Linked DNA regions of Blastococcus saxobsidens DD2. The protein of the gene in region 2 binds, or shares a complex with, the protein of the main gene of each other region. Links are inferred from orthologs where the notes say so. Each region holds a gene or a part of one and is shown on either strand. Other genes may lie near its edges.

Region 1 (3,982 bases), 970 kb from region 2 along the record:
CTGGTTCAGGGCCAGCCAGTTGCCGACGCCGGACACCGCGACGGTCACGTCGTAGACCCCGCGCCCGGAGCGGGGTCGACGTTGAACCCTTCGGCCACCAGCGTGTCGACGAACCACGCACTCTGGCTGACGCCCGCGAGGATGGCGGAACGGAAGCGGGGCAGGGGCGCCGCTCCGTCGGCGGGTGGCCCCGAGCGCGCGAGCATCCGCCCGAAGTCGCGGACGACGACCTGGCCGACCCCCTGCGCGGTGACCGGTACGCCGGCGGCGACACCTGTCTCGCACTGCACCCGGGCGTAGCAGAGCCCGTGCTCGGCGAGGAACCCCAGGCCGAGGCCGTCCGGGTAGCGAGCGCCGGTCGGGGTGCTGTCTGCGGACCCGAGGGAGAACTGCTCGAGGCTGAGCAGCACCACCGGGCGGCCACGGTTCTCGACCTCGACGAGGACGACGTCCCGCCGGTGGGCGTCCCGGGGCGTGATCAGCTCGAACTGGGCCTCGTAGCAGTAGCGCCCCTGCGCGTCCGTGGGCAGCGCGGCGAGGCCGGCGATGCGCTCCCGCGGGTCCACCTCCCCGTGCACCACCCCGGTGGTGCGCTCCCATGCCTGCTCGCCGACCCGGAGCGCGACGGTCGTGGAGTCGACCGAGGTGATGGCCGACACCAGCCACCGGCCGCCGTGGCCCGCGGCGTCGGTGGGAGGGCTGGGCGGACGGGGCGCCGTCACGGACAGGGGCCCCGTCTCAGGCGTGGGCGGCGTCGAACTGGCGGAGCTCCTTCTTCAGTTCGGTGAGCTCGTCGCGGAGCCGGGCGGCCACCTCGAACTGCAGCTCGCGGGCGGCGGCGAGCATCTGCTCGTTCATGGTCGTGATCATGTCGGCCAGCTCGGCCCGCGGGAGGCCCTGCACGTCGATCGCCCCGGCCTTGGCCCTGCTCTTCGACGACAGGCCCGGCACCGGCGCCTTGCCGCGGGACTGCTGCCGGCCGGAGCCGCCGATCAGCTCGGTGGACTCCGAGTCCTCCGCCTCGCGGTAGATGCCTTCCAGGATGTCCACGATCTTCTTCCGCAGCGGCTGCGGGTCGACGCCGCGCTCCTTGTTGTAGGCCATCTGCTTCTCGCGCCGCCGATTCGTCTCCTCGATCGCCTGCGCCATCGACGGGGTGATCTTGTCGGCGTACATGTGCACCTGGCCGGACACGTTCCGCGCGGCCCGGCCGATGGTCTGGATCAGCGATTTGCCCGACCGGAGGAAGCCCTCCTTGTCGGCGTCGAGGATGGCCACCAGGGAGACCTCCGGGAGGTCCAGCCCCTCGCGCAGCAGGTTGATGCCGACGAGCACGTCGTACTCGCCCTGCCGCAGCTCCCGCAGCAGCTCCACCCGGCGCAGCGTGTCCACCTCCGAGTGCAGGTAGCGCACCTTGATGCCGAGCTCGAGCAGGTAGTCGGTGAGGTCCTCGGCCATCTTCTTGGTGAGCGTGGTGACCAGGACCCGCTCGTCCTTCTCGGTGCGCAGCCGGATCTCGTGCACCAGGTCGTCGATCTGGCCCTTGGTCGGCTTGACGACCACCTCCGGGTCGATCAGTCCGGTGGGCCGGATGACCTGTTCGACGACCTCCCCGCCGGTACGGCCCAGCTCGTAGTCCCCGGGCGTGGCGGACAGGTAGACCGTCTGCTTGATCCGGTCGGTGAACTCCTCCCAGCGCAGCGGGCGGTTGTCCATCGCCGAGGGCAGCCGGAAGCCGTGCTCGACCAGCGTCCGCTTGCGGCTCATGTCGCCCTCGTACATGCCGCCGATCTGCGGCACGGTCACGTGCGACTCGTCGATGACGAGGAGGAAGTCGTCGGGGAAGTAGTCGATGAGACATGCGCCGGCGCTGCCGGGTGCACGGCCGTCGATGTGCCGCGAGTAGTTCTCGATGCCGGAGCAGAAGCCGACCTGGCGCATCATCTCGATGTCATAGGTGGTGCGCATGCGCAGCCGCTGGGCCTCCAGCAGTTTGCCCTGCCTGTCCAGCTCGGCCAGCCGCTGCTCCAGCTCGGCCTCGATGCCACGGATCGCCCGCTCCATGCGGTCGGGCCCGGCGACGTAGTGGCTGGCCGGGAACACGAACAGCTCCTCGACCTCCCGGACGACCTCCCCCGTCAGCGGGTGCAGGTAGTAGAGCCGCTCCACCTCGTCGCCGAACATCTCGATCCGGACGGCGAGCTCCTCGTAGACCGGGAAGACCTCGATGGTGTCGCCGCGCACCCGGAAGGTGCCCCGGGTGAACGACAGGTCGTTGCGCGTGTACTGCTCGGTGACCAGGGTGCGCAGCAGCTCGTCGCGGTCGCGGTCCTCCCCCACCGAGATCCGCAGCGCCCGCTCGACGTACTCCTCCGGCGTGCCCAGGCCGTAGATGCAGGAGACGGTGGACACCACCACCACGTCGCGGCGGGTGAGCAGGCTGTTCGTGGCCGAGTGCCGCAGCCGCTCGACCTCCTCGTTGACCGAGGAGTCCTTCTCGATGTAGGTGTCGGTCTGCGGGACGTACGCCTCGGGCTGGTAGTAGTCGTAGTACGAGACGAAGTACTCGACCGCCGCATCGGGCAGCAGCTCGCGGAACTCGTTGGCCAGCTGGGCGGCGAGGGTCTTGTTCGGCGCCATCACCAGCGTCGGACGCTGCACCTGCTCGATCAGCCAGGCCGTCGTCGCCGACTTCCCGGTGCCGGTGGCGCCGAGCAGGACGACGTCCTGCTCACCGGCGTCGACCCGCTCGGCGAGGGCCTTGATCGCCGCCGGCTGGTCGCCGGCGGGCTGGAACTCGCTGACGACGCGGAAGTGCCCCTGGGTGGGCCGGAGATCGGTGGTCGTGCGCACGACGACGACGGTACGTCGGCGGTGTGACAGAACGCGTCGCGAGCGTTCCCCGCGACCGATGGGGCGGTCGGCGCGGGAGCGGCAGGGCGGATACTTGTCTCCTCCGCCGGGCACCCCTAGCGTGCCTGGTCGCAGGAGCGGTTCCGCCGAGGACCAGCGCCACCCGGGATCCCGGGCGAGGTCGGCCCCCGGCGCACCGGCGTCCCGGTCCTCCCACCGGGACGCCGGCTCCCGCGTCGCCCCCGGGCGTCCGGGCACCCGGGAACATCCCGGCCGGACCTGCGCACGACGCCCCCTGCGGCCCGCCGCGGGGGCGTCGTCGGCTCCGGGGTCCCCGGCCGCCGGGCGGGCCGTCTCACAGGCCGTGGAGGTGTGGCAGCGGGCGGACGCGGGCAACGGGAGACTGACGTCCGTCCCGACCCGGTCGCAGCAGCACGCGCGCCCGCGTCACCGCCCCGTAGCCCTCGGGGCGCCCCGCGCAGGAGGAACTCCCCACGATGACCCAGGTATGGCCCGGCAGTGCCTATCCCCTCGGCGCCACGTACGACGGCACCGGGACCAACTTCGCGATCTTCAGCGAGGTGGCCGAGAAGGTCGAGCTGTGCCTGTTCGACGACGAGGGCAACGAGGAGCGCATCCGCCTGCCGGAGATGGACGGGTACGTGTGGCACGCCTTCCTGCCCGGGATCCACCCCGGCCAGAAGTACGGCTACCGCGTGCACGGGCCCTACGACCCCGAGCAGGGCCTGCGCTGCAACCCCAGCAAGCTCCTCCTGGACCCCTACGCCAAGGCGATCGACGGCCAGGTCGCCTGGCATCCCTCGGTCTTCGGCTACGACTTCGAGACCAAGGAGCGCAACGACCAGGACTCGGCGCCGCACATGCCGAAGTCCGTCGTCGTCAACCCCTACTTCGACTGGGGCGTGGACCGCCCGCCGAAGACGCCCTACAACAAGACCGTCATCTACGAGGCCCATGTCAAGGGGCTCACGATGACCAACCCGCGGATCCCCGAGGAGCTGCGCGGCACCTACGCCGGTATCGCGCATCCGGCGACCATCGAGCACCTGACCGACCTGGGCATCACCGCGATCGAGCTCATGCCGGTGCACCGGTTCGTGCAGGACGA
Region 2 (4,068 bases):
TGGCCGGCGCCGTCGTCGCCGGAGTGCCCGCCGTCGTCGCCGACCAGCGGACCGTCTCGGCCAGCGCCTCCGACTACGGGCTGGGCGTCAGCACCGAGGTGAGCTTCGCCGGCGGGCTCGAGGACGCCGGCGCGCGACGGGGCATCACCGAGGCCGAGGCCCAGGCCCGCCTGAGCGAACTCGCCGCCTCGCGCGCCGCCCGCCAGCCCAAGACCGTGCTCCCCACCGAGGGCACGCTCACCACCTGTTTCTGCCGGCGCTGGGGCACGATGCACTACGGCCTCGACATCGCCGCCCCGCTGGGCACGCCCATCCGCGCGGCCACCGACGGCGTCGTCGTGCGGGCCGGCCGGGCGTCGGGCTACGGCAACGCCGTCTACATCCAGGACCCCGACGGCAACGTGCACATCTACGGGCACATGCGCTACTACAGCGTCTCCGAGGGCGATCTCGTCACCGCCGGCGACCAGATCGCCAAGGTCGGCAACGAGGGCCAGTCCACCGGTCCGCACCTGCACTACGAGATCCACCGCGGCGGCATGGACGGGCGCCCCACGGACCCGGCGAAGTACCTCGCGGAGCGCGGGGTATCCATCTAATTGATCGGGCTCCGCCCGATCGACCGCGGCCATACCTTTCGTCGGCCTCCGGCCGACACCGCTTCCAGGTGCCGTCCCGACATGCGTTGAGCCGTTTCTGCCACGCTCGTCGGGAGCCCTCCGGGCCCCGCTCCTCGGCGGCACCTCGCAGGCGGCTCGCCTCGCGATCCGCGACTCCACACCGTTCCCCGCTTGCTTGCCGCGGCTTCCTGACCTTCGTCGGGGACCCTCCGGGCCCCGCTCCTCAGGTCAGAGTTTGACGAGCGGGGCGTACCGGAGGACGAGGCGCTTGGTGCCGCCGGAGCCGAAGTCGACCGTGGCCTGGGCCTTGTCGCCCACGCCGGTCACCTCGACCACCGTGCCCAGCCCGAAGGCGTCGTGGCTCACCCGGTCGCCGACCTCCACGGAGATCACCTGCCGGTTGCCGGCCCCGCCGCGCAGACCGCCCGTGGAGAGCCCGGTGGCCGCCACCCGCGTCTGCGCCGACCGGTAACCGGTCGACGGCGCCGGGGCCGGGTCGGTGCGGGCCCAGTGCACGGTCTCGGCCGGGAGCTCGTCGAGGAACCGCGACGGCGGGTTGTAGGCCGGCTGCCCCCAGCTGGTTCGCACCGTCGCCCGCGAGATGAACAGCCGCTGCCGCGCCCGGGTGATCCCCACGTAGGCCAGCCGGCGCTCCTCCTCCAGCTCCCGCGGGTCGCCGAGCGCGCGCAGGTGCGGGAAGACGCCGTCCTCCATACCGGTCACGAACACGACCGGGAACTCCAGCCCCTTGGCGGTGTGCAGGGTCATCAGCGTCACCACGCCGGCTGTGTCCTCCCCGGGTCCCCCGGGACCTGGGATCTGGTCGGCGTCGGCCACCAGGGAGACCTGCTCCAGGAAGTCGGTGACCGTGCCCCCCGGGCTCGCGGCCTCGAACTCGGCGGCCACCGAGATGAGCTCGTTGAGGTTGTCGACCCGCCCCTCGTCCTGCGGATCGGTGCTGGCCTGCAGCTCGGCCAGGTAGCCGGTGCGGTCGAGGATGCTCTCCAGGAGCGCGGCCGGACCCGAGCCGGTCTCGACCAGCTGCTCGAACTCCTCGAGCAGCGAGACGAACTCCTGCAAGGCCTTCAGGGAGCGCGTCGCGAGGTCGGGCACCTCGGCACACCGCCGCAGCGCCGTGCCGAACGCGATCCGCTCCCGGTCGGCGAAGGACTCGATGCACGACTCGGCCTTGTCGCCGATACCCCGCTTGGGCACGTTGATGATCCGGCGCAGGCTCACCACGTCGGCCGGGTTGGCCACCAGCTTCAGGTAGGCCAGCGCGTCGCGGACCTCCTTGCGCTCGTAGAACCGCACCCCGCCGACGACCTTGTAGGGCATGCCGACGCGGATGAAGACCTCTTCGAACACCCGCGAGGCGTTGTTCGTGCGGTAGAAGACCGCGATGTCGGCAGGCCTGGCCGTGCCCTCGTCGACCAGGGCATCGATCTGCTCGGCGACCCAGGCGGCCTCGTCGTGCTCGTTGTCGGCGACGTAGCCCTCGATCAGCTCGCCGTCGCCCGAGTCCGTCCACAGGTTCTTGGGACGGCGGCCGGTGTTCTTGGAGATGACCTGGTTGGCCGCCTTGAGGATCCGCTGGGTGGAGCGGTAGTTCTGCTCCAGCAGGATCGTCGTGGCCTGCGGGTAGTCGCGCTCGAACTCGTCGATGTTGCGGATCGTCGCGCCGCGGAAGGCGTAGATCGACTGGTCGGCGTCACCGACGACGCACAGCTCGGCCTGCGGCACCGGGCCCTCGCCGGTGCCGGTGAGTTCCCGGACCAGCATGTATTGGGCGTGGTTCGTGTCCTGGTATTCGTCGACGAGCACGTGGCGGAACCGGCGGCGGTAGTGCTCCGCGACGTCGGGGAACGCCTGCAGGAGGTGGACCGTCGTCATGATCAGGTCGTCGAAGTCCATGGCGTGCGCCTCGCGCAACCGCCGCTGGTAGAGCGTGTACGCGTCCTTGAGCACCCGCTCCGGCGGGGTCTGCGGCGAGAACGCGTCCTCGTCGACCAGCTCGTTCTTCAGGTTCGACACCTGGTTGGCGAGGCTGCGCCCCGGGAAGCGCTTGGCGTGCAGGTCCAGGTCGCGGGCGACCATCGTCATCAGCCGGATCGAGTCGCCCTGGTCGTAGATGGTGAACGACGACTTCATGCCCAGCTTGGCCGCCTCGGCGCGCAGGATGCGCACGCACATCGAGTGGAACGTCGACACCCACATCGATCGCGCCCGCGGCCCGACCAGAGCGGCGACGCGCTCCTTCATCTCGCCGGCGGCCTTGTTGGTGAAGGTGATCGCCAGGATCTCCCCCGGCTGCACCCCGCGGGCGCCCAGCAGGTAGGCGATCCGGTGCGTGAGCACCCGGGTCTTCCCGGATCCGGCGCCGGCGACGATCAGCAGCGGGCTGCCCTCGTGGACGACGGCGTCCCGCTGGGGGCCGTTGAGGCCGGCCAGCATCCGGTCCAGCTCCCGCCCCAGCGAGCCGGGTGCGGAGCGCGGCAGGGCGGCGGTGCCGGGGAGGGACTGCTGGAGGCTGCTCAACACTGCTCCGCAGGGGGACCGGAAGCCTTCGGCGCACTCAACACTGCTCCGCAGGGGAACCGGAAGCCTTCGGCGCGTTCACCGCATCACTGTAAGCCGGACGGGTGACGGTCCCGGCGGGCGCGGAACCGCGTGCACCACCCGTCCCACCGCCGCGGCCGTGGCGCGCCCCGACCGCGGTGTGGCAGACTCCGTTCCGTGCCCGCCACGGTCAGTTTTTACTACGGTCACCGGGATCCGGTGTCCGTCACCGCCGGCTGAGCACACGCCGCAACAGACGCCCCGGGCCCGAGAAGCCCGGGGCGTTTCTCGTTTCTGGGGTCTCGGGTCCACGACTTGCCGAGGACACCCTGATGAGCACCCTCACCGTCCCCCCTGCCGCCGGCCCGACGGCGCCGCAGGACCCCGCCGAGCGGATCGGCGAACTGCGCGGCGCGATCGACGCCTGCGACGCCGAGATCATCGAACTCGTGCGCCGCCGCCTGGAGATCTCCCAGGAGATCGGCGCCCTGCGCTCCGCCTCCGGCGGCACCCGCCTCTCGCTCGCCCGGGAGCAGCAGGTGCTGTCCCGCTTCCGCGCCGAGCTCGGCCCCGACGGCGCGGCGCTGGGGATGATGCTGCTGCGCCAGGGGCGCGGCCGGCTCTGAAGCAGGACCTCGCTCAGGGGCCGCTGCGCCAGACCTGGGAGTCGTCGTCGCCCATCGCGGCCACCTCGAACACCCGGCCCGGGCAGGCCTCGTGAGCCTCGTCCGCCAGGTCCTTGCCGAGGTCCAGCGCCGCGTCGAGGTCGGCCGCCGCGCACTCGGTGGTCACCCGCAGCACTGCCCGGTCCGGCTCGCGCCACAGGCGCAGCTCCGGGTCGTCGGGCCGGAGCACCGTGCGGAGGGCGTCGATCGCGGCGTCGTCCAGC

The links.
Region 1: the proteins of pcrA (region 2) and uvrB are in contact, whole or in part, in a crystal structure (PDB 7EGT), measured with the Thermus thermophilus proteins. The link is inferred for Blastococcus saxobsidens DD2 from one-to-one orthologs. Residues at the interface, in WP_096412145.1 of Thermus thermophilus: His654, Arg656, Phe657, Gln666, Asp668, Glu669, Lys680, Arg681, Leu682, Ser683, Lys685, Tyr686, Ala687; in WP_096411307.1 of Thermus thermophilus: Glu23, Leu25, Arg26, Asp27, Gly28, Glu29, Arg30, Phe31, Arg55, Glu326, Asp327, Phe328, Glu379, Ser382, Gln383, His398, Gly400, Arg401.

What each region holds. Positions count from the first base shown.
Region 1 is NC_016943.1:3,126,730-3,130,711, forward strand. Bases 297-3,255 are described here. They hold uvrB (excinuclease ABC subunit UvrB), read right to left. Parts: upstream 2,854-3,255; coding sequence 739-2,853; downstream 297-738. Other genes in these bases: BLASA_RS14820 (hypothetical protein), read right to left, coding at 297-722. In the rest of the region: more of BLASA_RS14820, read right to left, coding at 45-296; glycogen debranching protein GlgX, read left to right, coding at 3,351-3,982. UniProt on the Escherichia coli protein: The UvrABC repair system catalyzes the recognition and processing of DNA lesions. A damage recognition complex composed of 2 UvrA and 2 UvrB subunits scans DNA for abnormalities.
Region 2 is NC_016943.1:4,094,880-4,098,947, forward strand. Bases 504-3,548 are described here. They hold pcrA (DNA helicase PcrA), read right to left. Parts: upstream 3,159-3,548; coding sequence 849-3,158; downstream 504-848. Other genes in these bases: BLASA_RS19315 (M23 family metallopeptidase), read left to right, coding at 504-599; BLASA_RS19325 (chorismate mutase), read left to right, coding at 3,512-3,548. In the rest of the region: more of BLASA_RS19315, read left to right, coding at 1-503; more of BLASA_RS19325, read left to right, coding at 3,549-3,805; BLASA_RS19330 (hypothetical protein), read right to left, coding at 3,819-4,068. UniProt on the Escherichia coli protein: A helicase with DNA-dependent ATPase activity. Unwinds DNA duplexes with 3'-5' polarity. Translocates on single-stranded DNA with 3'-5' polarity. Initiates unwinding more efficiently from a nicked substrate than double-stranded DNA.